2 regions of the Streptomyces sp. NPDC019890 genome follow, and region 2 is predicted to be linked to the other one. Evidence: riboswitches for the same ligand, from Rfam matches in the RefSeq annotation. Region 2 holds a riboswitch; the other holds the start of a gene.
What was found. Region 2 has a riboswitch for S-adenosylmethionine ahead of thrC (threonine synthase). Riboswitches for the same ligand answer to the same signal wherever they lie in the genome.
Positions count from the first base shown of each region.

Region 1: another riboswitch for S-adenosylmethionine. It lies ahead of ACI2LP_RS20315 (aminotransferase class V-fold PLP-dependent enzyme); the one in region 2 lies ahead of thrC (threonine synthase).

Region 1 covers NZ_JBJDQK010000007.1:69,540-84,751, reverse strand. The annotation lists gene ACI2LP_RS20355 (glycosyltransferase 87 family protein) at 1-738, shown strand, start outside; gene ACI2LP_RS20350 (hypothetical protein) at 808-2,043, opposite strand; gene ACI2LP_RS20345 (NlpC/P60 family protein) at 2,117-3,145, opposite strand; gene ACI2LP_RS20340 (NlpC/P60 family protein) at 3,319-4,344, opposite strand; gene ACI2LP_RS20335 (NYN domain-containing protein) at 4,668-6,029, opposite strand; gene ACI2LP_RS20330 (hypothetical protein) at 6,065-6,307, opposite strand; gene ACI2LP_RS20325 (rhomboid family intramembrane serine protease) at 6,458-7,186, shown strand; gene ACI2LP_RS20320 (Lrp/AsnC family transcriptional regulator) at 7,274-7,555, shown strand; gene ACI2LP_RS20315 (aminotransferase class V-fold PLP-dependent enzyme) at 7,791-9,203, opposite strand; SAM riboswitch class IV at 9,408-9,525, opposite strand; gene trpD (anthranilate phosphoribosyltransferase) at 9,624-10,688, opposite strand; gene ACI2LP_RS20305 (cytochrome bc complex cytochrome b subunit) at 10,847-12,469, opposite strand; gene ACI2LP_RS20300 (Rieske 2Fe-2S domain-containing protein) at 12,466-13,518, opposite strand; gene ACI2LP_RS20295 (c-type cytochrome) at 13,515-14,324, opposite strand; gene ACI2LP_RS20290 (heme-copper oxidase subunit III) at 14,390-15,010, opposite strand; gene ACI2LP_RS20285 (hypothetical protein) at 15,189-15,212, shown strand, end outside.
Region 2 covers NZ_JBJDQK010000004.1:63,276-78,487, forward strand. The annotation lists gene cdgB (diguanylate cyclase CdgB) at 1-193, shown strand, start outside; gene ACI2LP_RS12585 (CBM35 domain-containing protein) at 282-1,259, shown strand; gene ACI2LP_RS12590 (ketose-bisphosphate aldolase) at 1,406-2,251, opposite strand; gene ACI2LP_RS12595 (1-phosphofructokinase family hexose kinase) at 2,348-3,274, opposite strand; gene nagA (N-acetylglucosamine-6-phosphate deacetylase) at 3,400-4,545, opposite strand; gene ACI2LP_RS12605 (ROK family protein) at 4,545-5,459, opposite strand; gene ACI2LP_RS12610 (SIS domain-containing protein) at 5,959-6,852, opposite strand; gene ACI2LP_RS12615 (extracellular solute-binding protein) at 7,136-8,362, shown strand; gene ACI2LP_RS12620 (DUF3263 domain-containing protein) at 8,473-8,709, shown strand; gene otsB (trehalose-phosphatase) at 8,719-9,579, shown strand; gene ACI2LP_RS12630 (trehalose-6-phosphate synthase) at 9,666-11,066, opposite strand; gene ACI2LP_RS12635 (hypothetical protein) at 11,120-11,296, opposite strand; gene ACI2LP_RS12640 (glucosyl-3-phosphoglycerate synthase) at 11,335-12,273, opposite strand; SAM riboswitch class I at 12,417-12,544, shown strand; gene thrC (threonine synthase) at 12,562-13,842, shown strand; gene ACI2LP_RS12650 (MoaD/ThiS family protein) at 13,869-14,144, shown strand; gene ACI2LP_RS12655 (cold-shock protein) at 14,575-14,778, shown strand; gene groL (chaperonin GroEL) at 15,165-15,212, shown strand, end outside.

The sequences.
Region 1 (15,212 bases), on a different contig from region 2:
AAGGTCTGGCCGCTGCTGCTGCTCACGGGGGTCCCGGGCGTACGGGCGAACCGCCGCGCCTGGGCCACCGCGGCGGGCACGGCGGCAGCGGTCGCGGTTGCGCTCGTAGCGGCGATGCCGGGGGCGCTGGCCTTTCTCACCTTCCAGCGCGATCGGGGCACCGAGATCGAGTCGCTGGGCGGACTGGTCTTCCATGTGGCGCGGCACCACGGCTGGCAGGGTCAGGTGCTGCTGCACTACGGGTCGGTGGAGTTCGTGGGCCGCCATGTCACCCTCGTCTCCACACTCTCCCTCGGCCTCGCCCTGCTCGCCCTCGGCTGGCTGGTGCTGTGGCGGCTGCGAATCAAGAAATTCGAGCCGAGCACGCTGTCCGACGCGGCGTTCACCGCGGTGCTGCTGTTCACCACGACGAGCCGGGTGATCAGCCCCCAGTACATGATCTGGCTGGTCGGCCTGGCCGCGGTGTGTCTGGTCTTCCGGGGCAGCCGGATGGCGCCGCCCGCCTGGCTGGTGCTGGCCGCGACGGGGGGCTCGCTGCTGGAGTTCCCCGTCTGGTTCTCACAGGTGGTGGCGAGCGAGCCGCTGGGGGTGCTGCTGCTGTTCGTACGCAACGGACTGCTCGTCGCCGCGACGCTGACGGCGTGCCTGCGGCTGTGGCGCCAGACGGTGAGCGAGCCGGGCCGCCGCCGGCTGCTGCCCGCCCAGTCGACCCGCGACAATGCGCTGCTGTCCTCCTGACCCCGAGTCCCGGTCCATGACCCCGACTCCCGGTCCGGCGCCGCGCCCGGGACAGCCATGGCAGCGTGGTCAGCCCGCCAGTCGCTCGCGCAGATACTCCCGCCACCGCACCGTGAAGTCCTGCGGCGTCGTCCCCAGCACATCCGCCAGCGCCTTCTCGACGGCCCCCGCCCGGTGTTTGCCCGCCCCCACGGCCCGGTAGAACGCCGTCAGCTTCTCCTCGCCCCAGCGCGCCGCAATCAGCTCACAGGCCAGCCACCCGCCCTCGTACGCCCGCGCCAGCCTGTCCGCGTCCGCCCCGAAGGCGAAGTCCGCGTCGGACGGCAGCGCGGCCGGCACCTCGCCGCTCCGGACCGCGCGCTGGAGTTCGGGGGCCGTCTGCCCGGCCGTGCGGCCCCTGCCGCGGTACGCGACCCAGTCGGCGAAGCCCTCCGAGAGCCACATCGGGGTCGACGCCGAGGTGTACGCGCGGGTGGCCACATGGGTGGTCTCATGCGTGAGGACGACACTCCTGCCGAAGTCGCCGAGCACCCCGTAGGCATCGGGGTTGACGATCACCCGGTCCGCCGGCGATGTGCCGGCCGCACCCGTCTCGCCCGTGGTGACCGCCGCTATCCCCCGGTACCCGGCAGCGGGCGCGCCCAGCAGCCTCCCCATGGCATCCAGTGAGGCAGGGACGAGGACGACGACGCGGCGCGCCCAGGGAGACGTCCAGGCGTCCGAGACGGCGGGCACGGCCCGGTCGGCGGTCGCCACGAGGGCTTTCAGCCGCTCGCCGTTCTGGCCGACGGCGAGGATCAGACTCCGCTCGCCCCGGACCACCCGCACATCACCCTGCTGCCAGAGCTGCTGGCCGCCGCCCTTGCCCGCGCGTTCGGCCGTGACGTACCAGCGGCCGTCGCGCTCGGCGAGCTCCAGCGTGCGGGACGCGGTCACCGGGGCGGTGTCGTACCCCTCGATCCGGTAGCGCAGTTCGGCCTCGGCGACGGCTCGGGTGCCGTGCCGCCGCACCGTCCCCAGCCGGTACTCCCAGGAGCGCAGTGGCACGTCCGCGAGGTTCCGGAACTCCCTGCGCTCCGCCGTACGCAGTTGCACGGCCTCGGGCGCCAGCGCGGCCAGATAGGCGCTCTCGTCATGGCCCAGGACGGCGGCCGCGCGCCCGTCCAGGGTCTGCTGGATGTCCCGCACGCTCGTGTCGGAGCCCTCGTCGGCCGTACAGCCGGACACCAGCAGGGCGGCGGAGAGGATCAGCCCCGCCGCACGCCGTATCGCCCGGCGCCCTGCGCTGCGCCCCTGACCTGCCACATGACCGATCGTACGGAACGGGGCGCGGAACGAAACGCAGCGGTTCGGAACACAGCGGGGAGCGGAACGCCGCTCAGACGCGGGTGACCGAGGAGATCGGCATCATGCCGACCGGGTCGTAGCGCACCGCGGCGCCGGGGTAGGGGGCGTGCACGACCTGTCCGTTGCCCATGTACATCCCGATATGACTGGCGTCGTTGCGGTACGCCACGAGGTCTCCCGGACGCGCCTGCGACAGCGGGACCTGCCGGCCCGCGTACCGCTGCGCCTGCGAGGTGCGGGGCAGACCGACGCCCGCCTGTGCGTACGACCACTGGGTGAGCCCCGAACAGTCGAAGCCGGACGGCCCGTTGGCGCCCCACACATAGGGGCGGCCGACCACGCTGCGGGCCGCCCGCACCGCGGCGGCCGCCCGCGCGGAGGCGGGCGCGAGGCCGGAGAGCGCGGGCAGGGGGCCGCGGCCCGCGCGCGACACCCGGTCGAAGGCCTCGCGGTCGGCGGCCGGCAGGGAGTTCAGCAGCCGCTGCGCCTCGGTGAGTTTGCGCTCGACGGTGCGTTTGTGGCGGGCCACCGCCGCCCGGCTGCGCTCCAGTTCGGCGAGGTCGCGGGAGGCCTCGGCCCGCTCCTGGCCGAGGCTGCGCTGCTCCCGCCGCAGATCCCGCAGCACGGCGGTCTGCCGCTCGCTGATGCGGTCCAGGGTCGCGGCCCTGTCCAGGTAGCTGTCCGGGTCCGCGGAGAGCAGCAGGGCGAGCGCGGGGTCCATGCCGCCCGACCGGTACTGCGCGCCTGCCACCGATCCGAGCGCTCCCCGCATCCGGTTGATGCGCTCCTGGCCGCGCGCCACGCTGTCCTGCACCTGCGTCACCTGCTCACGCAGCCGCTCGACGCGCTCACCGGCCTTGTTGAACTCCTCGGTGGCCTGCTCGGCCTCCTCGTAGAGCCGGTCGACCGTGGCCCGGGTGCTCTCCGCGGTGGCGCCCGGGTCGGCGCTCGCCGGTGCGGCCCCGAGCGCTGCGGCGGCCGTTGCCGCCGCGGCGGACAGGACGGTGACCCGGGCACTCTGAGTGAGGCCCGACTGTGAGAGCCGTCGATGGGACGTCACGAGCCGCGCTCCCTTCCGCTGTACGAGGGATGTTGCGCGGCAGACAGTAGCCGGGCGAACACGGAGCGGCCAAAGGCCGCGCCGGGCACGCAAAGTGACGCCCCGCCGGAGACCACAGGTCAATGGCGGGGCGTGACGTCAGCAGTGGGTACGGGAAATCGCCCGATTGGGCGTCAGATGCGCACGCCGAACTGGAACGGCATGTTGCCGATCGACTCGTAGCGCACACTGGCACCGGGCTTGGGGGCGTGCAGCACCTGGCCGTTGCCGGCGTACAGGCCGACGTGGTGCATGTCGCCGTAGAAGATGACCAGGTCGCCCTGCTGGAGCCCGCTCTGCGAGTAGATGCGGGTGCCGGCGTTGGCCTGCGACTGCGAGGTACGGGGTATGGAGACACCGGCCTGCGAGTACGCCCAGGAGGTCAGCCCGGAGCAGTCGAAGGAGCTGGGGCCGGACGCGCCGTAGACGTACGGCGAGCCGATCTTGCTCTGGGCGGCCGCGAAGGCCGCGCCCGCGCGCTGCGAGGCGGGAACCGAGTTGCCGAGGTCCGCACGCGAGTTGTCACGGTTTGCCCGGGACTCGTCGGCGGAGAGAGCGGCACGCTCCTGCGCGGTAAGGGTGTTGAGAAGCTTCTGCGCGGCGCCGAGCTTGGACTGGACTTCCTTCTTCTTGGCGCCCAGCTCCTTGCGCGTGTCGGCCAGGTCGGCGAGCTTGTCCTGGGCCTCCCTGCGCTGCTGCGCAAGGGTCCGCTGCTTGGCCTGGATCTCGGCCAGCGCCTCGGTCTGCTTGGCGCCCAGCTGGTCCAGCGCGGAGGCCTTGTCGAGGTAGGTGTCCGGGTCGGAGGAGAGGAAGAGCTGCACGGCCGGGTCGATGCCGCCCGAGCGGTACTGGGCGCTCGCCACCGAACCGAGTCCGTCGCGCAGGGTGTTGAGCTCGTCCTGACCGCGGGCGACCTTGTCCTGCAGAGCGTCGACCTGCTTCTCGAGCTTCTCCTGCTGCTCCTTGGCCCCGTTGTACTTCTCGGTGGCCTTCTCCGCCTCTTCGTAGAGCTTGTCGACCTTCTCCTTGACCTCGCTCTTGCTCGGCTTCGGCTCGGCCTGGGCGGCCTGGGAGGTCAGGGCTACGGCCGCAGCGGCGGTCGCGGTGAGCACGGTCACGCGGGTGCGGCTCGGCTGCTTGGGTCGACGGTGGGACGCCACGAAGGCGAGCTCCTTCTTCCTCGAGCCGCCTACCGGGCTGTGGGGGGTTGAATCCCCGGCTCTGGGCATTCATCCCCCGGGGACAAAAGGGCTGAACTGCACAGATTCGGCGGTTCCTTCGCTGTTCGCCCCGGCTGGACGATCAACCGCGCGAAGGTTCGAGGCCCGACCCTAGTGACCTTCTTGTGATCAGTTCAAATCCTGATGAGAAAAATCTGGGTCACCGACTGGATTCTTTACCCACATCACACGCGTAGTAGTGGCCACTTGACACAACGTCCCGTCAACATCGGTCGAATTCGGGCATTGGGCACGGGAGTTACTTAGACCCGTGAAAGCCGCTTCAGCAACAAGACGGACGCGACCGGCCGAGCCCCGGCCTTCGCCACTCCGTCGGCGACCTCGCGGTCGGTGGACACCACCACCACCGGCCGGCCCGGCGGCTCCGCCCGTACGAGCTGACGGATCAGTTCGTCCGCCGTCACGCCCGGCTTGGAGAACAGCACCCGCACTCCACGCGGTGGCGCGAGCAGCACCGGGGCGGCCAGCTCCGCTCCGTCGAAGACACAGGTGATCTCGGCGCCGGTCTGCGCGGCAAGCACCGAGAGGCCGCCGAGCAGCCGCAGTCGCTGCTTCTCCAACGGCATCGTCGGATAGCCCGTCTTGGTGACGTTGTAGCCGTCCACGACCAGATGCGCCTGCGGCAGCGCGAGCAGCTGGTCGAGCAGCGCCGGATCGGTCTCCGAAAGCGCGCGGGCCGCGATGTCCTTGGGTGACATCCGGCCCGGCTCGACCGCGTCCACCGTGTCGGCGGGATGGACCGCGGCGGGCGGCAGGGCCAGCTCACGGCGCAGCCCCTGGGCCGCCTCCAGCACCGTGTCCAGCAGCAGCCGCAGCCGCATGTCCTCGATCGAGCGGCCCTCGCGCGCGGCCCGGCGACTCGCCTCCACGGCCGCCTCCGCCTCGCCGAGGCGTGCCTTGAGCCGACGGCTCTCGCTCTCGGCGGCCGACACCTGGGCGGCGGCCTCCGACCTGATCGTCTCGGTCTCGGCGTGTGTACGGCGCAGAGCGGCCTCGCCGCGCTTCACATCGCTCTGGGCGCTGCGCAGCTTGCGGCGCAGCGATTCGGCTTCCTTGCGGGCCGCCTCCAGCTCCGTGCGCAGCCGCTCGGTCTCGCTCTTGGTCAGCCCGCGGGCCTCGGTCAGCTCCACGCGCAGCCGATCCAGCTCGCGCCGCCCGGCCTCGTCGGCGCGCTCGGCGTCCGCCCGCTGGGCCTCCTCGCCCGCGGCGGCGACGAGTTTCACCCATCCGGTGGGACGCAGCACATAGGCGGCAGCCGCGACATCGACGGGATCGGCGGCCGCGGGCGGCGATCCGGCCTCCAGCGCCGCGGACAGCTCCGGCTGGGCCTGGCCGAGCCGCTCGGCGATGCGCTGCCGGAAGACCGGGTCGCTCTCCAGCGCCGCGGCCATCGCGTTGCCCGCGAACTTGGCCCGACGACTCGGGGTGAACCGGGCGTACTGCCGCAGCTGGGCCGGAAGTTCGGAGACCGTCAGACCGCCGAACGCGTCCGAGACCAGCGCCACCACCCGGCGCCGTACGCCCTCCGGCAGCGGGCGGTCGAGCGCCTCGGCGGCGTCACCGGCTGCATCGGCCGGCTCAGCGCCGTTTGCAGGCTGCTCCACGATCCGTCACCCCACTACCCGTTCGGGCCGCTCCCTCAGGAGCCGGCGCCCGGCCTGTCCACCAGCTCGATCTGGTCCACCGCGTTGCACCAACGGCAGCGCACCGACTCGATGGTCTCACTGACCACCTCTCGCTCCTCGACCGTCGGCTCTCCGGCCAGGTCCAGATGGACGTACTCGACGACCTTGGAGGAGCGCGTGACGTCGAAGCGGGTGAGGTTGCCGCAGAGCGTGCAGCGCCAGCGGGTCTTGGCGGTCGGCATGGGAACCGTCGTCATCGAGCCGTCCTCTTCCATGATGGGGGTGCGGGTGCCGCTGTGCGCCGTCGAACTGCGGGTGTACTGCCCGTAACCCTACGGCCTCGCCGGTACCCTGTGCCGCGGCGAGGCACCCTGTACCGTTCAGTCCCACTACGCCATGCTCTGTCCATGATCGGTTGGCGGGGTGCGGGCCTCCGGAGCGCGGTCCTGCGGGGCACGCTCACCGGACCTGCGGTGACGTACGGAGTGATCGCCGTCTGCTGTGCGGTGTTCGTGATCAGCCCGGTCTCGGGCATCAACCCGGTGTACGGCACGGGTGACGCGCTGCTGACCGCGCAGAGCCTGTACTTCCAGCGCTGGGGGGTGATCCCCGCCGAGCTGCTGAGCAGCTCTCCCGACACCCTCCTCACTCCCCTCACCGCCCTCTTCGTCCACGGCAGTTGGCTGCATCTGCTGGGCAACATGCTCTTCCTCTACGTCTTCGGGGCGATGGCCGAGGAGCGCATGGGGCAGCTGGAGTTCGCCCTGTTCTATCTGGGCTGCGGCTACCTTGCGCTGCTCGCCTACGCGGCGGCCAACGCCGACTCCGAGCAGACCCTGGTGGGAGCGTCCGGGGCCATCTCGGGCGTGCTCGGGGCGTTCCTGTACCTCTTCCCGAAGGCCCGGGTCACCAGTCTCTTCCCGTTCCTCTTCTTCCTGCCGCTGCGCTTCCCCGCCTGGATCGTGCTGATCTTCTGGTTCGTTCTGCAGGGGCTGGCGGCGCGCGGGGCGGGCAGCGGTCCGGGGGTGGCGTATCTGGCGCATCTGGTGGGGTTCGGGATCGGGTTCCTCTACGCCTGGGGGCGATTCAGGCGTACGGCTGCGGCGATTCCCGAAGGCAGTGACACAGGGCAGTGACACAGGGGGCTGACGCCCGGCGGCCCCGGGACCCCCAGCCAGTAGGCTTGAGGCCCAAGCAGCGGCCACCGAGGGAGAAAGCCAGCCGTGATCACCGCGATCGTGCTCATCAAGACCAGCGTGGACCGCATCCCTGAGATCGCCGAGTCGATCGCCGCGCTGGACAGCGTCAGCGAGGTCTTCTCCGTCACCGGCACCTATGACCTGATCGCCATGGTGCGGGTGGCGAAGCACGACGACCTTGCGGATGTCATCCCCGGCCGGATCAGCAAGATCCAGGGCGTGGAGGCAACGGACACGCATGTGGCGTTCCGTACGTACTCGCAGCACGACCTGGAGGCGGCGTTCGCCATCGGCCTGGACGCGTAGCACCTCCGGCGGGGTGCTGGTTGAACGGCCGAGCACCGTCCCCACGGCGCGGGCTCCGGGCCGCCCGCCCCGCATCGGACCGGGGTGCTTTCCGGTGCGCCCGCCGGGCGCGCATCGCGCTCCGGCGGCGGCGCCACCGCAGGAAGCCACTGTCTCGCCCTGCGGGGCGTCCCGCAGGAAACAAGCCCGCACCGGAAGGCGCGGGCTTGTTCACGGGCCGGGGCGGCGGTCCGGGTCAGACTGCCGGGACGCAGCGGCCGTCCTCCGTGTGGTAGGTCCACTTCGCGCCGTGCCGCACCAGCTCCTTCACCGCCCCCACGAAACGCTCCACGTGCTCGTCGGGCGTCCCCGCGCCGAAGCTCACCCTGATCGCGTTCAGCGAGCGCTCACCCGGCTCGGCCTCCGGCGCGCCGCACTCGCCCGGGTCCTGCGGGTCGCTGCCGAGCAGCGTGCGTACCAGCGGGTGGGCGCAGAACAGACCGTCCCGGACGCCGATCCCGTACTCCGCCGAGAGCGCCGCCGCGAAGTGGGAGCTGTTCCAGCCGTCCACCACGAAGGAGATGACGCCGACCCTCGGTGCGTCGTCACCGAAGAGGGAGAGAACCTTCACCTCGGGGACCTCCGCAAGCCCCTCCCGCACCTTCGCGATCAGGTGCTGCTCGCGCTCGACCAGCGACTCGAAGCCCGCCTCGACCAGCGCCTTGCAGGCGGACGCGATGGAGTAGACGCCGATCACATTCGGCGAGCCTGCCTCGTGACGTGCGGCCGTGGTGTGCCACTCGACGTCCACACCGCCGTCCGTGCGCCGGGCGACCTTCCGCGAGGCGCCGCCGCCCGCCAGGTACGGCTCCGCGTCCTGCAGCCAGTCCGAGCGGCCCGCGAGCACGCCCGAACCGAAGGGTGCGTACAGCTTGTGCCCGGAGAAGGCGATCCAGTCGACGTCCAGGTCCTGAACGGAGACCGGGTGGTGCGGCGCCAGCTGAGCCGCGTCCAGCACGATTCGCGCGCCGTGCGCATGCGCCGCGGCCGCCAGCTCCTTCACCGGCCACAGCTCACCGGTCACATTGGACGCACCGGTCACGCAGACCAGCGCGGGGCCGTAAGGGTCACGGTCGGCGAGCGCGCGCTCCAGTGTGGCGACGGCGTCCTCCGGCGTGCGCGGCGCGTTCAGGTACGTCACCTGCGCGTCCCGCCAGGGCAGCAGCGAGGCGTGGTGCTCGGTCTCGAAGACGAAGACCTGGCAGTCGGCGGGCACGGCCTGGGCCAGCAGATTGAGGGAGTCCGTGGTCGAGCGCGTGAAGATCACCTGGTCGCCGGGGCGGCAGTCGAGGAACTCGGCGACCGTGATGCGGCTGTTCTCGAAGAGGTCGGTGGACAGCTGCGAGAGGTACCCGGCGCCCCGGTGCACGCTGCCGTAGTACGGCGCGTACGCGGCGACGTCGTCCCACACCCGCTGCAGGGCCGGCGCGCTCGCGGCGTAGTCGAGGGCGGCGTAGGTGACCTCACCGCCGGTCACGAGCGGGACCGTCACATCGCGGCCGAGGACCGGCAGCGGCGCCGCGCAGGCGGGGTCGGCGGAGTCGGCAGCAGCGGAGGCTACGGAGGAGGCAGAAGCGGCGGAGGCAACGGCGTTCGGGCGTGCGGACATGGCGGTATCTCCCGGCAGGACAAGGCTGAATGGCTTCGTGAACCCGCGCAGCTGCGCTCAACGGCCGCTCGGCACGCGGGGGTTGCCTCGAACGCACGGCAACTGACCGTACGGAGGCGTACTGAAGTGCGGGCGAAAAGCCCTATCGCATTCGCTTGCTCACGAGACTGCTCCCTTGAGGACCAGGACCCCAGGGTTTGCAGGGGTCCGCGCTTGCCGCAGACCTCGCTGCCCACGGCCTGGTCTTCACCCGGGGCACCCCGCCACGGACGGAGGGTTGCCGGACAGCGAGCCGGGGCCTTAATCGCTGTCACTCATGACCTTGAAGAGCATCCTGCCATACGTCCCGCGGCGTGCAAGGCGAGGTCCAGTTTCTGAGACGGGAACCAGCACCACGCCTTGCCTCACGCCACAGGAACCTCAGGCGTTGCTGACGGCCACCCAGCGCTCGAGCGCCGCCCTGGCCGCGCCCGAGTCGATCGACTGGGCGGCCCTGGCCATGCCCGCCGCCAGCTGCTCGTTCAGCGTGCCGTCCGTCGGCTCCAGCGCCGCCAGAGCCGCTGCCGAGTTCAGCAGCACCGCGTCCCGTACCGGCCCGGTCTCACCACTCAGCAGCCGGCGCGCGACATCCGCGTTGTACGAGGCGTCGGCGCCCCGCAGCGCCTCCACCGGCACCAGGTCGATGCCGATGTCCCGCGGATCGAAGGCCTCTTCGCGCACAGCGCCGTCCCGTACCACCCACACCCGCGACGTCGCCGTCGTCGTCAGCTCGTCCAGGCCGTCGTCACCGCGGAAGACCAGCGCCGAGGAGCCGCGCTCGGCCAGCACACCGGCCACGATCGGCGCCACGCGGGCGTCCGCGACCCCGGTGGCCTGAGCCTTCACCTTCGCCGGATTGGTCAGCGGGCCAAGGAAGTTGAACGTGGTGCGGATGCCCAGCTCCTTGCGGGCGGCAGCCACATGCCGCAGCGCCGGGTGGAACTTCACCGCGAAGCAGAAGGTGATCCCCGCCTCGGCCGCGACCTCGACGACCCGCTGCGGGGTCAGCTCGAGATTGACGCCCAGCTTCTCCAGCACGTCCGATGCGCCGCTCGCCGACGAGGCGGCACGATTGCCGTGCTTGACGACCTTCGCGCCCGTCCCCGCGACGACGATCGCGGACATGGTGGAGATGTTCACGGTCTTGGCGCCGTCGCCGCCGGTGCCGACGATGTCGACGCTGGGCCCGGGCACCTCGATCAGATTCGCGTGCGCGTACATGGTGCGTACGAGACCGGAGATCTCCTCGACCGTCTCGCCCTTGGCCCGCAGGGCCACCACGAAGCCCGCGATCTGTGCGTTCGTCGCCTCGCCGCTGAGAATGCGGTCCATCGCCCACGCCGTGGCGTCGGCGCTCTGGTCGCGGTTCTCCAGGAGGGCGTTCAGCACGACGGGCCAGGAGAGGTCCGCCACGCTGTCGCCGCCACCACGGGTCACAACGTTCATGGTCCACTCCAGGGTCCACAGCCGAACAGGGATGCTCCCACCCTATCCAGCCCCGGGGACAGCAAAGAGCCCCGTCCGATGATTGGACGGGGCTCTCCCCGAGCTACCGCTGGGAGGTGCCCCCAGCTGTGGCGACCGCTGTGCGCGGTCAGCTGGGATCAGTGGTGGCCGTGGCCGCTGGTGACTTCCTTGTACTCGTCCGGAGTGGGCTTGGGGATCTTGGTCCCCTCGCCGTAGAAGCCCTTGCTGAGCCTCGCCCTGAGCTTCTGGGTGAGGGGGACCTTGCGCTGGACACCGTTCTCGTCGACCGTCGGGCCGATCTCCAGCGGCTTGGGCTGCTCGTGCGCGGTCAGCGTGTACAGCTGCTCCTGGTTGAGCGGCTCGTGGACCTCGACGAACTCACCGTGCGGCAGGCGCTTGATGATGCCGGACTCACGCCCGTGCAGCACCTTCTCCCGGTCGCGACGCTGCAGACCCAGGCAGATCCGCTTGGTGATGACGAAGGCGACGACCGGCGCGACGAAGAAGCCGATCCGGGCGAACCAGGTGATGCTGTTGATCGACAGATGGAAGAACAGGGCGAACATGTCGTTTCCACCTGCGATCAGCAGGACGAAATACCAGGTCAGCCACGCCACACCGAAGGCCGTACGGGTCGGGGCGTTGCGCGGGCGGTCCAGGATGTGGTGCTCCCGCTTGTCCCCGGTGACCCAGGACTCGACGAACGGGTAGACCGCGATCGTGGCCAGGACCAGCGGGAAGATCATCAGCGGGATGAACACGCCCAGGGCGAGAGTGTGGCCCGCGAAGTTGATCTCCCAGCCGGGCATGGCCCGGATCAGCCCCTCGGAGAAGCCCATGTACCAGTCCGGCTGAGCGCCGGTGGACACCTGGTCCGGACGGTACGGACCCAGCGCCCAGATCGGGTTGATCGAGGCGATGGCGGCGATGGCCGCGATCACACCGAAGACCAGGAAGAAGAAGCCTCCGGCCTTGGCCATGTAGACCGGCAGCAGCGGCATGCCGACGACGTTCTTGTTCGTACGTCCGGGGCCCGCGAACTGCGTGTGCTTGTGGTAGAAGACCAGGATCAAGTGGCCCACCAGCAGGCCCATCATGATGCCCGGCAGCAGCAGGATGTGGATCGAGTAGAACCGGCTCACGAAGTCCCCGCCGGGGAACTCCCCGCCGAAGAGGAAGAACGACATGTACGTGCCGACGATCGGCATGGACAGGATCGCGCCCTCCATGAACCGGACACCCGTACCGGAGAGCAGGTCGTCGGGGAGCGAGTAGCCGGTGAAGCCGGTGAACATGCCGAGCACCAGCAGCAGGAAGCCGAAGACCCAGTTGACCTCGCGCGGCTTGCGGAAGGCGCCCGTGAAGAAGACGCGCATCATGTGCACGATCATGCCCGCGACGAAGATCAGCGCCGCCCAGTGGTGGATCTGCCGGATGAGCAGGCCGCCGCGGACGTCGAAGCTGATGTCCAGCGTCGAGGAGAACGCCTCGGACATCCGGATGCCCTGCATCGGGACGTACGAGCCGTCGTACACGACTTCGTTCATGCTCGGGTGGAAGAACAGCGTCAGATACACACCCGTGAGGATGATGATGATGAAGCTGTAGAGGCAGATCTCACCCAGCATGAAGGACCAGTGGTCCGGGAAGATCTTCCGCATGTTGGACTTGGCGAGGGAGTAGATCCCGAGCCGTCCGTCCGCCCAGTCGGCGACCCGCTCGCCCGCGGGTGCCTTGCGGTTCGTCTCTGTAGTACTCATCCGCGCTCCCAGAAGGACGGACCGACGGGCTCTTCGAAGTCGCCGAGCGCCTCAAGGTTGCCCTCAGCGTTCACGCCGATCCGCAGCTGCGGAAGAGCGTGACCGGCCGGGCCGAAGATGACGCGGGCGCCGTCGGAGAGGTCGAAGGTTGACTGGTGGCAGGGGCAGAGCACGTGATGCGTCTGCTGCTCGTACAGGCTGATCGGGCAGCCGACGTGGGTGCAGATCTTCGAGTACGCCACGACGCCCTCGTGCGACCACTCGAGCTCGCGCTTGTCCTTGATGTCCTCCGGCTGCAGCCGGACGATCATCAGGGCCGCCTTGGCGATCTCCTTCTGGAAGTCGTGCGCGTCCTCCTCCAGGCCCTCGGGCTTGGCGAAGGTCAGCGAACCGACGACGATGTCCTCGGGACGCAGCGGCTCATTGGTGTTCATGTTGATGAGCTGCTTGCCCTTGGCCCACAGAGTGGTCCGGAGCTTCTTCTCGGGCAGCGGTCCCAGGTCGCGCAGCAGCATCACACCGGCGAGCGGCACCATGGCCAGCGCGCCGAACATGGTGGTGCGGATCAGCTTGCGCCGGCCGATCGCGGACTCCTCGGCGCCCGCCGCGAAGTCCGCCATCACCTTGGCCTTGACCTCGGCGGGGGCCGCGATGGGGTGACGCTCGTCGGCGATCTCCACATCGGACATCAGGGTGCGGGCCCAGTGGACCGCGCCCGCGCCGATGCAGAAGAGGGCGACGCCGAGCGTCATGCCCAGCGAGAAGTTGAGCGCGCTCACATGGCCGAACGGCCAGATGAACACGATCTTGTCGACCGGGAAGGTGACGTACGAGGCGATGAAGCCGATCGTGGCCAGCATCGACAGCGTGAACAGGAAGGCGACCGCGCGCTCGGAGCGCTTGGCGGCCCGCTCGTCGATGTCCTGGATGCGCGGCTTGTGGGCCGGCAGCCCCGGGTCGGCGAACGGGTCTTCGGCAATCTCTACCGTGCCGTGCGCGGCGCCCTGCTCAGCGGGCAGGTTCTCTTCTGGAATCTCTTGGCTACTCATGACTTCTTGGCCTTAGCGGTGTGGGCCGCGACCCAGACGGCAACAGCGATCAGTGCACCCAGACCGAAGATCCAGCCGAACAGACCCTCGGGCACGGGGCCGAGGCCACCCAGCTTGAGGCCGCCGGGGCTCTCGGACTCGTCACCGTTCACGTTCTGGAGGTACGCGATGATGTCCCGCTTCTGCTGCTCAGGCATCGTCGTGTCGGGGAAGGAGGGCATGTTCTGCGGGCCGGTCTGCATGGCCTCGTAGACATGCTTGGGTTCCACGCCCTCGAGGTTCGGGGCGTACTTGCCGTGCGTCAGCGCACCGCCCTCACCCGTGAAGTTGTGGCACTGGGCGCAGTTGGTGCGGAACAGGTCGCCGCCCTTGGCGATGTCCGCACCCTCGGGGCTGTACTGCTTCTCGGTCGGCGCGATCGGACCGGCGCCGAAGGAGGCGATGTACGCCGCGAGCTGGTCGATCTCGCTCTGCGTGTAGATGACCTTCTTCTTCGGCACCTGGGCGCCGGGCTGCTGGGCCGGCATCCGGCCCGTGCCGACCTGGAAGTCGACGGCGGCGGAGCCCACGCCTACCAGGCTCGGGCCGTCAGAGGTGCCCTGACCGCCGGTTCCGTGGCAGCTGGCGCAGCCGACGGTGTAGAGCTTCTGGCCCTCCTGGATGGCGAGGGACTGGGCGGTCTCATCGGCCTGCGCCTTGTCCGCGGGTGCGAACGCGGCGTACAGCCCCCCAGTGGCCGCCAGCGCGAGGAGTAGGACGACGACCGCCGCCAACGGATGGCGTCGTCGTGCGGAGAGCTTTTTCACGGATTACCCCGGTGTCAGGATCTTCTGCGTCGATGCTTGCTGGATGTGTGTCGGGCCCGGCCCGACTACTTGATCATGTAGATCGTGGCGAAGAGGCCGATCCAGACGACATCGACGAAGTGCCAGTAGTAGGACACGACGATGGCGGCGGTTGCCTGCTCGTGAGTGAACCTTCTGGCCGCGTACGTCCTGCCGAGTACCAGCAGGAAGGCGATGAGGCCGCCCGTCACGTGCAGGCCGTGGAAGCCGGTGGTCAGGTAGAACACCGAGCCGTACGGGTCGGAGGACAGCGAGAGGCCGTCCTTCTTGACCAGCTCGGTGTACTCGAAGACCTGACCGCCGATGAAGATCGCGCCCATCACGAAGGTGATCACGAACCAGGCGCGGAGCTTCTTCACATCGCCCCGCTCCGCGGCGAACACGCCGAGCTGGCAGGTGAGGGAGGAGAGCACCAGGATCGTGGTGTTCGTCGCCGAGAAGGGGAAGTTCAGGGCCGAAGCCATTTCCTTCCAGTGCTCGGCGCCCGTCACCGATCGCAGGGTGAAGTACATCGCGAAGAGGGCCGCGAAGAACATCAGCTCGGAACTCAACCAGATGATGGTTCCGACGCTGGTGAGGTTCGGTCGATTGACCGACGGGTGCGCGTGCCCGGTTTCTACTGTCGTTGCTGTCGCCACGACCGACATTATGTCGGTCGCTTATCCCGCCCTCACTCCGGGGGGTGCCGTTCGGTGTGTCAGTAGGCTGTGTCCAGCCCGAACGGCCCATCGAAGCAGTGTCCGAAGCGCTGTTGACAGGGAGTGGGACGGAGTAGCATCCGCGCATCGGTTCCTGATGCAGTGCCGCCGTCGATTCGGAGGAACAATGCAGTCGAGCGCCACGGTCCTG
Region 2 (15,212 bases):
CCTGGCCGTACGTCTGCGGAACGCGATCATCCTGCCGATCCGGGTCGGCGGCCGCGGGGTCCGGGTCGGGGCGAGCTTCGGAATCGGCTGGGCGAGCTGCGGGATGTCCGTCGAGGAGGTCCTGCAATCCGCCGACCAGCGGATGTACATCGAGAAGCGGTCCCGCGCGAAGGTGCACCGGCGGGCCGGCTGAGGCCAACGACACCCTATGGGCTACTGCGAACCGGGTAGGCTCGCCCGCGTCGGCGTTGTGCTGACGAGATGGTAAGGAGTGACCAGGGATGACGGCCGCGAACACCGGCGCGAGCACGCCCGAGGACGACGATCCGTTCGGCTACCTCTACGCCGACGGTCAGGCCGCGGGTGCCACACCGCCCCGCCAGGGCGGCGGCTACGGCTACCCGGGGCCCGTGGGGCCCGCGCAGCCGGGAGTCCCCAGAACCTCGTACAACCAGGTGCGGACGGTCGGCGAGCGCCAGTACGGCCAGCAGGTCCCGCAGCAGCAGGCGTACGCCCCGCAGGGCCAGCCGACCGCGCAGTACGCGGCCCCGGAGACGTACCCCGGCGGCGCCCCCACCCGCTCGGTCCCGCTCCCGCCCCAGCACTCGGCCGGCCACGGCGGTGGCCGCGGCGGCGGCCCCAACACCAAGGGCCTGCTGATCGGCGCGATCGCGGTGGTCGCGGTCGTGGTGATCGGCATCGCGGCGGCACTGATGTCGGGCGGCGGTGAGGACGACAAGGCGGGCGGCCAGACGGGCACGAACGGTGGCGCGAACGCGGGCCAGTCGGTGAAGCCGAGCGACGAGCCGTCCGACAAGCAGAAGGACCCGAAGGAGCCGCTGCCCAAGCAGGACGCGGCAACGCTGCAGTTGGGTGCGCCTGCTGCCCTGGCCAAGGACATCAAGGGCGCGCAGGGCGCGGGCGGCGCGTTCGTGACCGGCTTCAACGCAGTAGGCGCCTCGGTCACCTGGAAGGCGAACATGGCCGCGCCCGGCGACTACAGGCTGTATGTGCGCTACGCCATCCCGGCGCAGGACGCCAACGCCACCCTGACGGTCAACGGCAAGGCGAACAGCAACCCGCTGGGTCTGAAGAACTTCATCGGATCCACGGACCCGGCCTGGGAGAAGAACTGGCAGACCACTTGGGCTCCGGTCACCCTGAAGAAGGGCGACAACGAGATCAAGATCTCGTGTGAGCAGGGCAACCAGTGCAACGTCATCCTTGACTGGCTTCAGGTCAGCGATGGGGCGCTCTGAGGGCTGCCCGGGATGTCCGGCGACGCGGGCGCGTCACGGCGGAGAGTGAATCCGCTGTGGCGCGCCCGCTGCTGTCGGCCGCTTGACGGGCAGGCCGGTTGACGGGAGGTCAGGCGACCCGGCCCCACGAGGCGCAGTGAGTGGTGTCAGAGCAGGTTGAGGAAACCGGCAACCGTCGCGGTCATCGCAGCGCGAGCCGGGACCAGGTACTTCCGCGGGTCCACCGTCGACGGGCTCGCGTCCAGGAATGTGCGGACCGCGCCCGTGAACGCCGTGTTCAGCGCCGTGCCGACGTTGATCTTGGTCATACCGGCGGCGACGGCCGCGCGGATCTCCTCGTCCGGGACGCCCGAGGAGCCGTGCAGGACCAACGGCACCGGGACCGCGTCCCGTAGCCGCGTGATCAGGCTGTGGTCCAGGGATGCCGTGCGCTGCGTCATCGCGTGGGAGGAGCCGACCGCCACCGCCAGCGCGTCCACGCCCGTGGCGGCGACGTAGGCCGCCGCCTCGGCCGGGTCGGTGCGGACGCCGGGCGCGTGGGCGTCGAGCGGGGGTTCGCCCTCCTTGCCGCCCACCCGGCCCAGTTCCGCCTCGATCCAGATGCCGCGCTCGTGGCCCCAGCGCACCGCTTCCGCCGTGGCCTTGACGTTCTCGTCGTACGGGAGCTTCGAGGCGTCGAACATCACCGAGCTGAAGTCCTCGTCGGCCGCCGCCCGCAGCAGCTCCGTGGAGACGACATGGTCCAGGTGGAGGGCGAGCGGGGCGGTGGAGGCGTGGGCGATCGCGGACGCCGCGGCGGCTATTGCGGCGAGGCTGCCGCCGTGGAACGTCACGGCGTTCTCGGATATCTGCAGGATCGCGGGCACACCCGCCTGCTCCGCGCCCGCGGCGATCGCCTCCGCGTGCTCCAGGGTGATGACATTGAACGCGGCGATGCCACGGCCGTCGGCCGCCGCGGCCGAGACGAGTTCACCGGTGCTGACGAGTGGCATGGTGTATCCCAATTCCCGGGCACCCAGGCCCGTTTGTGCGGTCCTCACGTGTGCTGTTGTCGCGGCCGGGACGGTTCACGCCACAGCCGGGGCGGCTCACGCCGCTGCCGCGCGCTCGGTCACCGCTATGCGCGGCAGCAGCTCTTCGTACGCCGCGGTGTCGAACTCGCCCGCCGCCGGGGCCAGCACGGTCGCCGCCGACAGGGCCACCGCCCGCGCGAGGCGCTCCGGCCACGGCAGCCGTTCCACCAGGCCCGACAGCAGCCCGGCCACCGCCGAGTCGCCCGCGCCCGTCGGGTTGCCCTTCAACGGCGTCGGCGGGGTCGCCTGCCACACCCCGTCCGGCGTTGCGGCGAGCACGCCGTCCGGGCCGAGCGAGGTGACCACGGTGTGCGCGCCCCGGCGGCGGGCGTCGCGCGTGGCGCGCAGCGGCTCGCGGGAGCCGGTGAGCTGGGCCAGCTCGTCGGCGTTGGGCTTGACCACGTCGGGGCGGGCGGCGATGCCGCGGCGCAGCGGCTCACCGCTGGTGTCCAGGAGTACGGGGACGCCCACGGCACGGGCCCGGCGGACCAGTTCGGCGTACGCGCCCACATGGATGCCGGGCGGCAGGCTGCCGCACAGGGCCACCGCGTCGGCGTCCCGCAGCAGCGATTCGTACGAGGACAGGAACGTGGTCCACTCGGCGGCCGTCACCGTCGGGCCCGGCTCGTTCAGCTGAGTGGTGTCGCCGCTCGCGTCGTCCACGACGGCGATGGTGCGCCGGGTGGTCCCGGCGATCGGCACGAGCGCGTCGTGGGGGCCGAGCGGGGCCAGCAGATCGCGCAGCACGGCGCCGACGGGGCCGCCCGTGAAGCCGGTGACGACGCTTTCGTGGCCCAGCGCGGACAGTACGCGCGCGACGTTGAGGCCCTTGCCGCCGGGGCGTTCGCGGACCTCGGTGACGCGGTGGCCGCTGTGCGGGGTCAGGGCCGGGACGCGGTATGTGATGTCGAGCGCGGTGTTGAGCGTGACCGTGAGGATCACCCCGCCGCACCCCCTCAGAACGCGCTTGCCGTGCTCGTACGCGCCCCGATCATGCCAAACGGAAGGCGGTTGGCCCAGACCCCCTGGGCAACCGCCTTGCGTAAGTTACGTGGAAATCATCCTAGTTAGGGCAGTTGCGGCTCAATCAGCCATTCGCCCTTGCGCATCACGCCCTTGAGCGTGAACGCGGCGTCCAGTACCACCAGGTCCGCGTCCTTGCCCGGCTCCAGCGAGCCGACCCGGTCGTACAGGCCGAGCAGCTTCGCGGGATTGGCCGAGATGGCCTGGACGATGTCCTGAACCGGCAGCCGGTCGACAGTGGCCGCGCGCTGGAAAGCCGTGTCCAGGGTGAGCGTCGAGCCGGCGATCGAGCCGCCGTCGACCAGGCGCGCGACCCCGTCCTTGACGTCGACCGCGAGCGGGCCGAGCTCGTAGCGGCCGTCGCCGAAGCCGGCGGCGTCCATGGCGTCGGTGATGAAGGCGACCCGGGCCGCGCCCGCGCGGTGGAAGGCCAGCTCCAGGGCGGCGGGGTGCAGATGTGTGCCGTCGTTGATCAGCTCGACGGTGATCCGTTCGTCCTCCAGGAGCGCGGCGATGGGTCCCGGCGCGCGGTGGCCGAGGGCGGGCATCGCGTTGAACAGGTGCGTCGCCACCGTCGCGCCCGCGTCGACGGCCTCGACGGTCTGCTCGTACGTCGCGTCCGTGTGCCCGATCGCGGCGATCACCCCGTGCTCGGCGAGCAGGCGTACGGAGTCGATGCCGCCGGGCAGTTCGGTGGCGAGGGTGACCATCTTCGCGGTGCCGCGGGCCGCGTCGATCAGCTTGCGCACCTCCGCCGGGTCGGGGTCGCGCAGCAGCTCCTCGCTGTGCGCGCCCTTGCGGCACGGCGAGATGAAGGGGCCCTCGAAGTGGATGCCTGCGAGGTCGCCCTGCTCGACCAGCTCGGACAGGAAGCCGGCCCGGTGGGCGAGGAAGTCCATCTCGCCGGTGACGGTGGAGGCGACGAGGGTGGTCGTGCCGTGCTCACGGTGCGTCCGTACGCCCTTCAGCACATCCTCGGCGCTGCCGGAGGTGAAGGAGGCGCCGCCGCCGCCGTGGTTGTGGATGTCGACGAAGCCGGGCACGACCCAATGGCCGGTCAGATCGACGGCGGGGGTGTCGGCGAGGACGGCGCCGGTGATCTTCGCGCCCTCCACGATCACCCGTCCGTTCTCGACGATCCCGGTCGGCAGCACCACCCGGGCACCCGTGAGAACCATGCGGTCGGCCATCAGGCGGTTACCTCCGTGTCGGTGGCGAGCGGGTCGGTGGCGAGCAGATCCCAGGCGAGCAGCCCCGCGCCCAGGCATCCGGCGGTGTCCCCAAGGGCTGCCGGGACGATGGCGGGCAGCTTCTGGAACGTGACTCGCTCCTCGACCGCGGCCCGTAGTGGTGTGAACAAGGTTTCCCCCGCCTCGGCGAGACCGCCACCGATGATCAGGGTGCGGGGGTCCAGCAGGGTGAGCGCGGTGACGAGGCCGGCGGCGAGGGCGTCGATGGCGTCGTGCCAGACGGCGACGGCTTTCGGGTCGCCCGACTCGACGGCCTTCGCGCAGTCGGCGGCGTCGGCGGCGGGGTCGCCGCTCGCCTCGGCCCAGGCGCGGGTCACCGCGGCGGCGGAGGCGAGTGTCTCCAGACAGCCGCGCTGGCCGCAGCCGCAGTCGGGGCCGTCGGGGCGGACGACGATGTGGCCGATCTCGCCGGCGTAGCCGTGGGCGCCGGCTTCGATGGACCCGTCTATGCCGATGGCTCCGGCGATCCCGGTGCCGAGCGGCACGAACAGGAACCGGTCGGCGCCCTTGCCGGCCCCGATCCGGCCCTCGGCGAGGCCGCCGGTGCGGACGTCGTGGCCGAGGGCGACGGGTACGCCGTGCAGCCTGCGGCTGAGCAGCTCGCGCATGGGTACGTCGCGCCAGCCGAGGTTGGCGGCGTAGACGGCGATGCCGCGGTCGGCGTCGACGATGCCGGGGACGGCGACGCCGGCGGCGAGGGCGCCCTGGCCGAGGTGCGTTTCGCCGTACGCGCGCAGCTCGCCGGCGAAGGCGAGGATCGACTCGACGACGGCATCGGGCCCACGATCGCGCCCGGTGGCGCGGCGTGCCTCGTGGAGGAGGGTGCCGTCTGCCGCGACGAGGGCGGCTTTCATGCCGGTGCCGCCCACATCGAGGGCGATGACGTGTTTCACGTGGACAGTTTGGCGGGTGGGCGGGCGAAAGGTCTAGTCCACTACGCCGGATTGTTGCGCCGCCATACAAAAAGACCGGTGTGTTTCCCCCACCCCGCCCTCCCCCTACGGCCTGGCGGCCGTGGGAGGTACCCCCATCCCGAACCGGGGCTCCGCCCCGGACCCCGGGAGGGGTACGCGGGGGCCGCGCCCCCGCACCCCCGGGAGCGGCAGCTTCGCGCCGCGACGTGTCCGCGCTCCGGGGTACGGCGGCTTCGCGCCGCGATGCGTCCGCGCTCCGGGGTACGGCGGCTTGGCGCCGCGATGCGTCCGCGCTCCGGGGTACGGCGGCTTGGCGCCGCGATGCGTCCGCGCTCCGGGGTACGGCGGCTTGGCGCCGCGACCGGTGTGCAGGGGCGTGCACGCGGCGGCGCGAGGCCCGCGCACCTTGGGGGCCGGGGCGCAGGCCGGCTGAACCCCCTCAGCCCAGAATCACGCTTCGCGTCAGATTCCTCGGGCGGTCCGGGTCGAACCCCCTCGCCTCCGCCAGCGTGACCGCCAGCCGCTGTGCGCGGATCAGGTCTGCCAGGGGGTCCGCCTCGGCGCGGGAGACCAGCGTGCCGCCCACCCGGGACACGTCCACCGACAGGCCCTCCGGCAGGGCGCCGAAGACCCAAGTCACCCTGCCCGGGGCGGTGATCGAGATCGGGCCGTGGCGGTACTCCATCGCCGGGTACGCCTCCGTCCACGCGCCCGCCGCCTCGCGCATCTTCAGGCCCGCCTCCAGCGCCAGACCGTACGTCCAGCCGCGGCCCAGGAACGTCCACTGCTCCGCCCCCACCACCGCCTCCGGCAGCGGCTCGGTCACCGCGAGTTCCGCGTCGACCGACGCCTCGGTGATCGACTTGACGCCCGGCAGCGACCCGAGCCCCGCGCGCAGAAACGCCAGCGCCGTCGTCGCGAAGCGCGTCTGGACCACAGACTCCTCGTCCGCCCAGTCCAGCACCGCCACCGCGTCCGCCGACTCCATCACCGGAGTCTTCGGGTCCGCCGTCAGGGCCAGCGTCGGCACCTTGCCGCGCAGTTCGGACAGCAGGTCCAGGACCTCCGTCGTGGTGCCGGAGCGCGTGATCGCCACGACGCGGTCGTAGGAACGACCCGACGGGAACTCGGACGACGCGAACGCATCCGTCTCGCCGAGCCCCGCCGCCTCCCGCAGCGCCGCGTACGCGATCGCCATGAACCAGGACGTCCCGCACCCGGTGACGGCGACGCGCTCACCCGGCTCCGGCAGTCCGTCGAAGGCGGCCGCGGCCTCGGCCGCTCGGCGCCAGCACGCGGGCTGGGTGGCTATCTCTGCTGCGGTGCGGGACATGCGGCATGGCTCCTAGCGAGGTAGACGTACGCACAACTCCGGGTCGTGCTTAGCAGGCATCGGCACACCCGGGCAACGCTCAAGGCCTCAGGGACAGACGTTGTCGAAGTGATATGCAGTGGAGTAGACCTCCGGCGGCACCATGGGGGAAAATCGCACCTCATCTCAGCGGACAGCACGGGGGAACTGACTGGGACAAGTCTGGCAACCAACAGCAGAGGGTGGGGGAAGAGCTGTGCAGCAGCGCTTCTTGGGTCTGACCGCGGCGCTCGCCGCACTCGGTATGACGGTGGCCCTCTCGGGCTGTGGCAGTTCCAGCGGTTCCAGCGATGTCACCCTCAAGCTCGTCGCGGCCGACTACGACGTCGACGGCGGCCAGAGCAGCAAGAAGTACTGGTCCGACCTCGCCGCGGCCTTCACCGCCAAGAACCCCGGCATCAAGATCGACGTCCAGATCGAGTCCTGGAACGACGTCGACCGCAAGGTCGCCGAGATGGTCAAGGCCGGCAAGGCCCCCGACGTCGCGCAGATAGGTGCGTACGCCGACTACGCCGCGGCCGACAAGCTGTACTCCGCCGACCAGTTGCTCTCCATCCCCGTACAGTCCAACTTCCTCGGCCCCCTCATCGACGCGGGCGAGATGAGACGTGTCCAGTACGGCCTCCCCTTCGTCGCCTCCACCCGCCTGCTCTTCTACAACAAGAAGCTCTTCAAAGAGGCGGGCATCAAGGAGGACCCGAAGACCTGGGACGACCTCAAGGACGACGCGAAGAAGCTGAAGGCGAACACCAACGCCAAGTACCCCTTCGCCCTGCCGCTGGGTCCCGAAGAGGCCCAGGCCGAGACCATGATGTGGCTGCTCAGCGGCGGCGGTGAGGGATACACCAACCAGAGCGGCAGCTACTCCATAGATTCCGAGCAGAACATCGCCACCTTCGAGTGGCTGAAGGAGAACCTGGTCGAGAAGGGCCTCACCGGACCGGTCGCCCCCGGCAAGCTGAACCGCAAGGATGCCTTCGCCGCCTTCACCCGCGGCGAGGTCGGCATGCTCAACGGCCACCCGTCCCTGATGCAGGCCGCCCAGAAGGCCAATATCCAGGTCGGCAAGGTGGCGCTGCCCGGCATCACCGGTAAGCCGAAGTCCGCGATGGGCGTCGCCGACTGGATCATGGGCTTCAAGCAGAACGGCCACCGCAGCGAGATCGGTAAGTTCCTCGACTTCGTCTTCAGCGACAAGAACGTTCTCGACTTCGCAGGCCAGAACGACCTGCTGCCGGTGACGGTCTCCGCGTCCGAGGCGATGGAGCAGAACCCGAAGCACCAGGACCTCAGGGAGTTCCTCGAGGAGCTCCCCACCTCGGTGCTTCCGCCGGTCGGCAAGACGTCGTGGGCGAAGGTCAGCGAGAGCATCAAGAAGAACATCGGCACCGCCATGGAGCAGGGCACCGAACCGAAGGACGTCCTCGGCCGCATCGGCCGCGACGCCACCGTCGCCGAGCGCTCCGAATAGCGCGGGCGGCGCGGACAGCGTCGAACAACGTTCCACGGCGCCGAGCAGCCGGGACACCGAGCCGGCGCGAGCAGACCCGTGCCCGGCGCCTCGCCGATATGTTGGATCGTATGACCCACGACGAGGCGCTTTCCGAGCGCGACCGCGCCGTACTGGCCATGGAGCGCCACTCCTGGCCGGGGCCCGGCGCCAAGGAGCGGGCCATCAGGGAGCAGCTCGGCATCTCCCCGGTCCGCTACTACCAGCTCCTCAACGCCCTCATCGACGACGAGCGCGCACTCGCCCACGACCCTGTCACTGTCAACCGGCTCCGCCGTGTCAGGGACGCCAAACGCAGTCGCCGATAGGGTCGGGGCATGGGCTCCCCGTACGCGCACTCCCTGCCGACGCCGTCCACCCCCGCCGGCCGTGAAGGCCTGGCCGCGCTTCTCGCCCGGCCCGAGAAATCCGTCGTCGGCCTCGACTTCGACGGCACGCTCGCCGAGATCGTGCCCGACCCCGAGCAGGCCCGCGCCCACCCCGGCGCCGTCCTCGCGATCGCCGCCCTGGCGCCCCGGGTCGCCTCCGTCGCCGTGGTCACCGGCCGGCCCGCCGGGGTCGCCGTTCGCTACGGCGGCTTCGCCGGAGAGCCGGGCCTGGACCACCTCGTCGTCCTCGGCCACTACGGCGCCGAGCGCTGGGACGCCGTCAGCGGCACGGTCAAGGCCCCCGCCCCGCATCCCGGCGTCGCCGCCGTCCGCGCCGAACTGCCCGGATTCCTCGACCGCATCGGCGCCTGGCACGGCACCTGGATCGAGGAGAAGGGCCGGGCGGTCGCGGTCCACACCCGCCGTGCGTCCGACCCGCAGGCCGCGTTCGACGCGCTGCGCGAGCCGCTTGCCGAGCTCGCTTCCCGCCACGGGCTGATCCTGGAGCCCGGCCGCATGGTCCTGGAGCTGCGCCCGCCGGGCATGGACAAGGGCGTGGCCCTCGCCGAGTACGTACGCGAAGTGGGGGCCGAAGCGGTCCTGTACGCGGGCGACGACCTGGGCGATCTGCCCGCCTTCGCGGCCGTCGAGAAGCTCCGCTCGGACGGCGTGCCCGGCCTGCTGGTGTGCAGCGGCAGCGCGGAGGTCCCGGAGGTCGCGGGCCGCGCCGACCTGCTGCTGCCGGGTCCGGCGGCGGTCGTGGAGTTCCTGGGCGCGCTCGCGCAGCGGCTGCAGAGCCGGTCGGAGTAAGGCCCGGGTCCGGGGTTCTCAACCGGGGCCGGCGCAGGTCCGGGTTTCCCACGCGCTCTCACGTGCGCCGGTCCTGGCCCGGAATCTCACGCTTCGCGCAGCGCCCGCAGCTGGTCCAGGAACCACTTATGCGGCGGCAGCGCGGTCGCCGCGGCCGCCAGGCGCTTCGTGCGCCGGGCCCGTTCGTCGTCCGGCATCGTCAGGGCCTCGTGGAGCGCGTCGGCGGTGCCCGTCACGTCGTACGGATTGACCGTCACGGCGTCGTCGCCCAGCTCCTCGTACGCGCCTGCCTCGCGCGAAAGCACCAGCACGCAGCCCTCGTCCGAGACGACCGGAATCTCCTTGGCGACCAGGTTCATTCCGTCGCGGATGGGGTTGACCAGTGCCACGTCCGCGAGCCGGTACGCGGCCAGCGACCGGGCGAAGTCGTCCTTCACATGGAGCACGACCGGGCTCCAAGTCGCCGTCCCGTACGCCGAGTTGATCTCGTCGGCGACGCGCTGGACCTCTGCCGTGTAGTCGCGGTAGACCGCCAGGTCCTGCCGGGACGGGTAGGCGAAGGCGACATGGACGACCCGCTCCCGCCACTCGGGACGGGTCTCGAGGAGGTGCCGGTAGGCGAGCAGCCCGCGCACGATGTTCTTGGACAGCTCGGTGCGGTCCACCCGCACGATCGTCTTCCGGTCCGTCCCGCCGACCTGCTCGCGCAGTGCCACCAGGCGCTCATGGACATCCGGCCGGTCCGACCGCTCCCGCAGGAAGTCGGCGTCCGCGCCGAGGCCGTGCACCCCGATCCGGGTGCCGGACGGGATGCCGGGGCCCAGCACGCTGTGACAGCAGTCGGTGAACGCGTCCGCCCAGCGCTGGGTGAGGAACGCGGCCCGGTCGGCGCCGAGGATGCCGCCGAGCAGCTGGGCGGCGATGTCGTCGGGCAGCAGCCGGAAGTACTCCGGCGGGGCCCACGGCGTGTGCGAGAAGTGGCCGATGCGCAGGTCGGGACGGTGGGCGCGGAGCATCCGGGGCGCCAGCGAGAGGTGGTAGTCCTGTATCAGGACGGCGGCGCCCGGCGCGGCCTCCTCGGCCAGTGCGTCCGCGAAGGCGCGGTTGTATGCCTCGTAGGACGCCCACTGGCGGCGGAACTCCGCGTCGAAGACCGGCTCCAGCGGCGTCTGGTAGAGCATGTGGTGGAGGAACCACAGCACCGAGTTGGCGATGCCGTTGTACGCCTCGGCGAACACGGTGGTGTCGATGTCGAGCATCCGTACGCCGGGCTCGGCCACCCCGCGCCGTACCGCCTCGCGGTCGCCGTCGCCGAGGGCGGCGCAGACCCACAGCGCCTCCGCCTCGGAGCCGATGGCCGAGAGGCCGGAGACCAGGCCGCCCCCGCCGCGGCGGGAATCGAGGCTCCCGTCCTCGTTCAGGGTGTACGAGACCGGGCCGCGGTTCGACGCGACGAGTACCTGGGCGGCAGCCTGCTCGGAGACCATGTCGCGAAACCTAGCCCGTCCCTCAGACGCTCAAACGTGAGTACGGCACGGCATCAATGATGACGCCGTCCCCGTGTCGCGGCGACCGCGACCACCCCGGCGGCGGCCAGGCTCAGCGCCAGGCCGCCCAGCAGCCACAAGAGCTCGCTGTTGTGATTGCCACGGTGCGCGGGAGCGATGGTGTCGGCCACCGCCTGTCCGAGAAACGCCACTCTGTGTCCAAAGCTCATACATAGGAAATTTAGACAAGATGGCCGGTTCTTCGTGGTTATGCCGCGCGACGCGCCGCGTACTCACCGATCTCGCGCATCGGCGGCCGCTCTTCCGTGTCCACCGTGTACGTACGCGGTTCAAAACCGCCCACGCCCCGCTCGAACTGCGTGAGCGCAGGCCGCACCAAGTGGCCCCGCGAAAGCCGGAGTTGCGCCGTGCGGTAGATCGCCGCCGCCATCCGGCCCAGCGCCTGTCCGTCCTGGTGGCGGTGTTTGCGCGAGCCGACGTCCACCTGCGCCAGCGCGTCCAGGCCCACCGTGTGCAGCGCGTCCACGAGAAGGCCCAGCTCCACGCCGTATCCCACAGGGAAGGGCAGCCGCTCCAGCAGCGAGCGCCGTGCCGCGTACTCCCCGCCCAGCGGCTGGACGAAGCCGGCCAGCTGCGGCCAGTGCAGATTGAGCAGCGGGCGCGCCACCAGCTCGGTGACCCGGCCGCCCTGACCCGGCGTCTCACCCAGCGGACGGTCGTACATCGCCTTGACGAACTGCACCTCGGGGTCGGTCAGCAGTGGCCCCACGATCCCGGAGACGAAGTCCGCGGAGAACTCCCGCAGGTCGGCGTCGACGAAGCAGACGATGTCGCCGCTGGTCACCATCAGTGAGCGCCACAGCACCTCACCCTTGCCGGGGACGGCCGGTATCCGTGGCAGGATCGCGTCCCGGTGCACCACCCGCGCGCCGGCCGCCGCGGCCACCTCGGCCGTACGGTCGCTGGAGCCCGAGTCGATCACGACCAGCTCGTCGACCAGCGCCGTGGCCTCCATCAGCTCGCGCCGGATCACGGTGACGATCTCACCGACGGTCGACTCCTCGTCGAGCGCGGGCAGGACGACGCTGATGGTCGTACCGCGCTTGGCGGCCATCAGCCTGCCGAGCGTGCGGTCGGCTGCCGACCAGGAACGCCTGGTCAGCCAGCGCTCCACCTCTTCCAGCACGCTCGTTACTCCCTGGCTAGTGATCGCTAGTGATCCATCTCGCGGTTCGGACGACTATCTCAACCGTCTCCGCCTTCGGTTACAGTCTTGAACAACGCGGATGACCGTGGCATGCCGGGGTCATCACGCTGACAATCGAATACCGCTCATCCAGAGGGGCAGAGGGAACGGCCCGTTGAAGCCCCGGCAACCCTCCCGCCGACCGCGAGGTCACGGTGGGGAAGGTGCCAATTCCGTCTCGTGGCGAAATGCGTCACGAGGAAGATGAGGAGAAAGGGCCTCGCCACCATGGCTGTGCAGACTGTCGCAACCACCCCCGTGAACCTCGGTCCCGCCGCGGCGCTCTCGTGTCGCGAGTGCGGAGAGCGTTTCGAGCTCGGTCCGATCTTCGCCTGTGCCTCCTGTTTCGGGCCGCTGGAAGTCGCATACGACCTGCCGGTCGGTGACCCCGAGGCGCTGAGGAAGCGGATCGAAGCGGGTCCGAACAACATCTGGCGGTACGCCCCGCTGCTGCCCGTCCCCGCCGACGTGGCCGAGAAGCCGAACATCAACCCCGGCTTCACCAAGCTCGTCAAGGCCGACAACCTCGCCCGTGAGCTGGGCGTCACCGGCGGCCTGTACATCAAGGACGACTCCGGCAACCCGACGCACTCCTTCAAGGACCGTGTTGTCGCCATCGCCGTCGAGGCCGCGCGCGCCTTCGGCTTCACCACCCTGTCCTGCTCCTCCACCGGCAACCTCGCGGGCGCGGTCGGCGCCGCCGCCGCGCGGGCCGGCTTCCGCTCCTGCGTGTTCATCCCGCACGACCTGGAGCAGGGCAAGGTCGTCATGGCCGCTGTGTACGGCGGCGAGCTCGTCGGCATCGAGGGCAACTACGACGACGTCAACCGCTTCTGCTCGGAGCTCATCGGCGACCCGCTCGGCGAGGGCTGGGGCTTCGTCAACGTCAACCTCCGCCCGTACTACGGCGAGGGCTCCAAGACGCTGGCGTACGAGATCTGCGAGCAGCTCGGCTGGCAGCTGCCGGACCAGATCGTCATCCCCATCGCCTCGGGCTCGCAGCTGACGAAGATCGACAAGGGTCTGCAGGAGCTGATCAAGCTCGGCCTGGTCGAGGACAAGCCGTACAAGATCTTCGGCGCCCAGGCCGAGGGCTGCTCGCCGGTGTCGACCGCCTTCAAGGCCGGACACGACGTCGTACGCCCGCAGAAGCCGAACACCATCGCCAAGTCGCTGGCGATCGGCAACCCGGCCGACGGCCCGTACGTCCTGGACATCGCCCGCCGCACAGGCGGTGCGGTCGAGGACGTCAATGATGAGCAGATCGTCGACGCGATCAAGCTGCTCGCTCGCACGGAGGGCATCTTCGCGGAGACCGCGGGGGGCGTGACCGTGGGCGTGACGCGGAAGCTGATCGAGGCGGGCGTGCTCGACCCGGCGCTCTCCACGGTCGTCCTCAACACCGGCGACGGCCTCAAGACCCTGGACGCGGTGGCGCCGACGACCGGCCCGTCCGCGACGATTCGCCCGAGCCTGGACGCGTTCCGCGACGCCGGCCTGGCCGGCTGATCCGACTCCCGAGAAAGGCACGCACCATGAGTGTCAACGTCCGCATCCCCACCATTCTCCGTACCTACACGGGCGGTCAGGCCGAGGTCTCGGCTCAGGGCGCGACCCTCTCCGAGGTGATCGCCGACCTGGAGAAGAACCACGCGGGAATCGCCGCCCGGGTCCTCGACGACCAGGGCAAGCTGCGCCGCTTCGTGAACGTGTACGTGAATGACGACGACGTGCGCTTCGAGCAGGGACTCGAGACGGCGACACCGGATGGGGCGGGAGTTTCGATCATCCCCGCCGTCGCCGGAGGCTGATCGTCAAACGCCGTGTCGGACGGCACACAGAGTTATGCGTATTGCCCTCTCCGCAAGAGAAGCGGAGGGGGCAATTCTGTATGGTTGAGCGCGGTACAGTTGGGGAAGCCCCCCTCCGCTGCGTGTGCCGGGCGCATATGAGAATGCGCCCGAGCGTGACAAGAAGCAGCCAATATGGTCGATCGAATTGCCTCTCTTAGGTGTGATTTGCCGGGCCCGACTTGCCCCGTAATTTCTTGAATTCGGGTCAATTTTCCGTTCGCGCGCGCTCAGAATTCTCGTCCGATTGACCTGTTGCAGAGGGCAGTTGGGCAGATACATTCAGCCGCGGTCGACGCGTTCCGGCGCACACCCCTCCTGTCGGGGTGAGGTCTGACCCGGGTCCGCGAAGTGCGGTCCTGCGCAAGGGCCAGTAATAGGGGAGTTAGGCATGGCTCAGGGCACCGTCAAGTGGTTCAACGCGGAGAAGGGGTACGGCTTCATCGCGGTCGACGGTGGTGCGGATGTTTTCGTCCACTACAGCGCGATCCAGATGGACGGCTACCGCACCCTTGAAGAGGGTCAGCGAGTTGAATTCGAGATCTCGCAGGGCCAGAAGGGGCCGCAGGCGGACATGGTCAAGCTCGCCGTCTGATCGGCGCGATCGACCACCGACGCACTCACGCTCACGCCGAAGGGCCCGCATCCCGCGAGGGATGCGGGCCCTTCGTGCGCGTCCCCGCGCGGCGGGGACTGCGCGCACGGTCGCCTGCGCCCGACCGGCTCCTCTCACGGAGCCCGAGGGCTTGCGCCCTCGCGTCGCCCGACCACCCCTCACGGAGCCCTTCGGGCGCTTGCACTCTCCGGGGTCGAGTGCTAATCATTGGCGTTAGCACTCTGACAGTGAGAGTGACAACGAGGACCGGGTCGGTGAGGTCCGCAAGCCGGGTGGGGCAAGGAACCACAAGGCCTGCAGGCCGTCCGTCGCGGGCGCCAGGCGCGGTCCGGAGAATCCACCCCAGTCCGGGAGGACCACTTCACATGGCCAAGATCATCGCGTTCGACGAGGAGGCACGGCGCGGTCTCGAG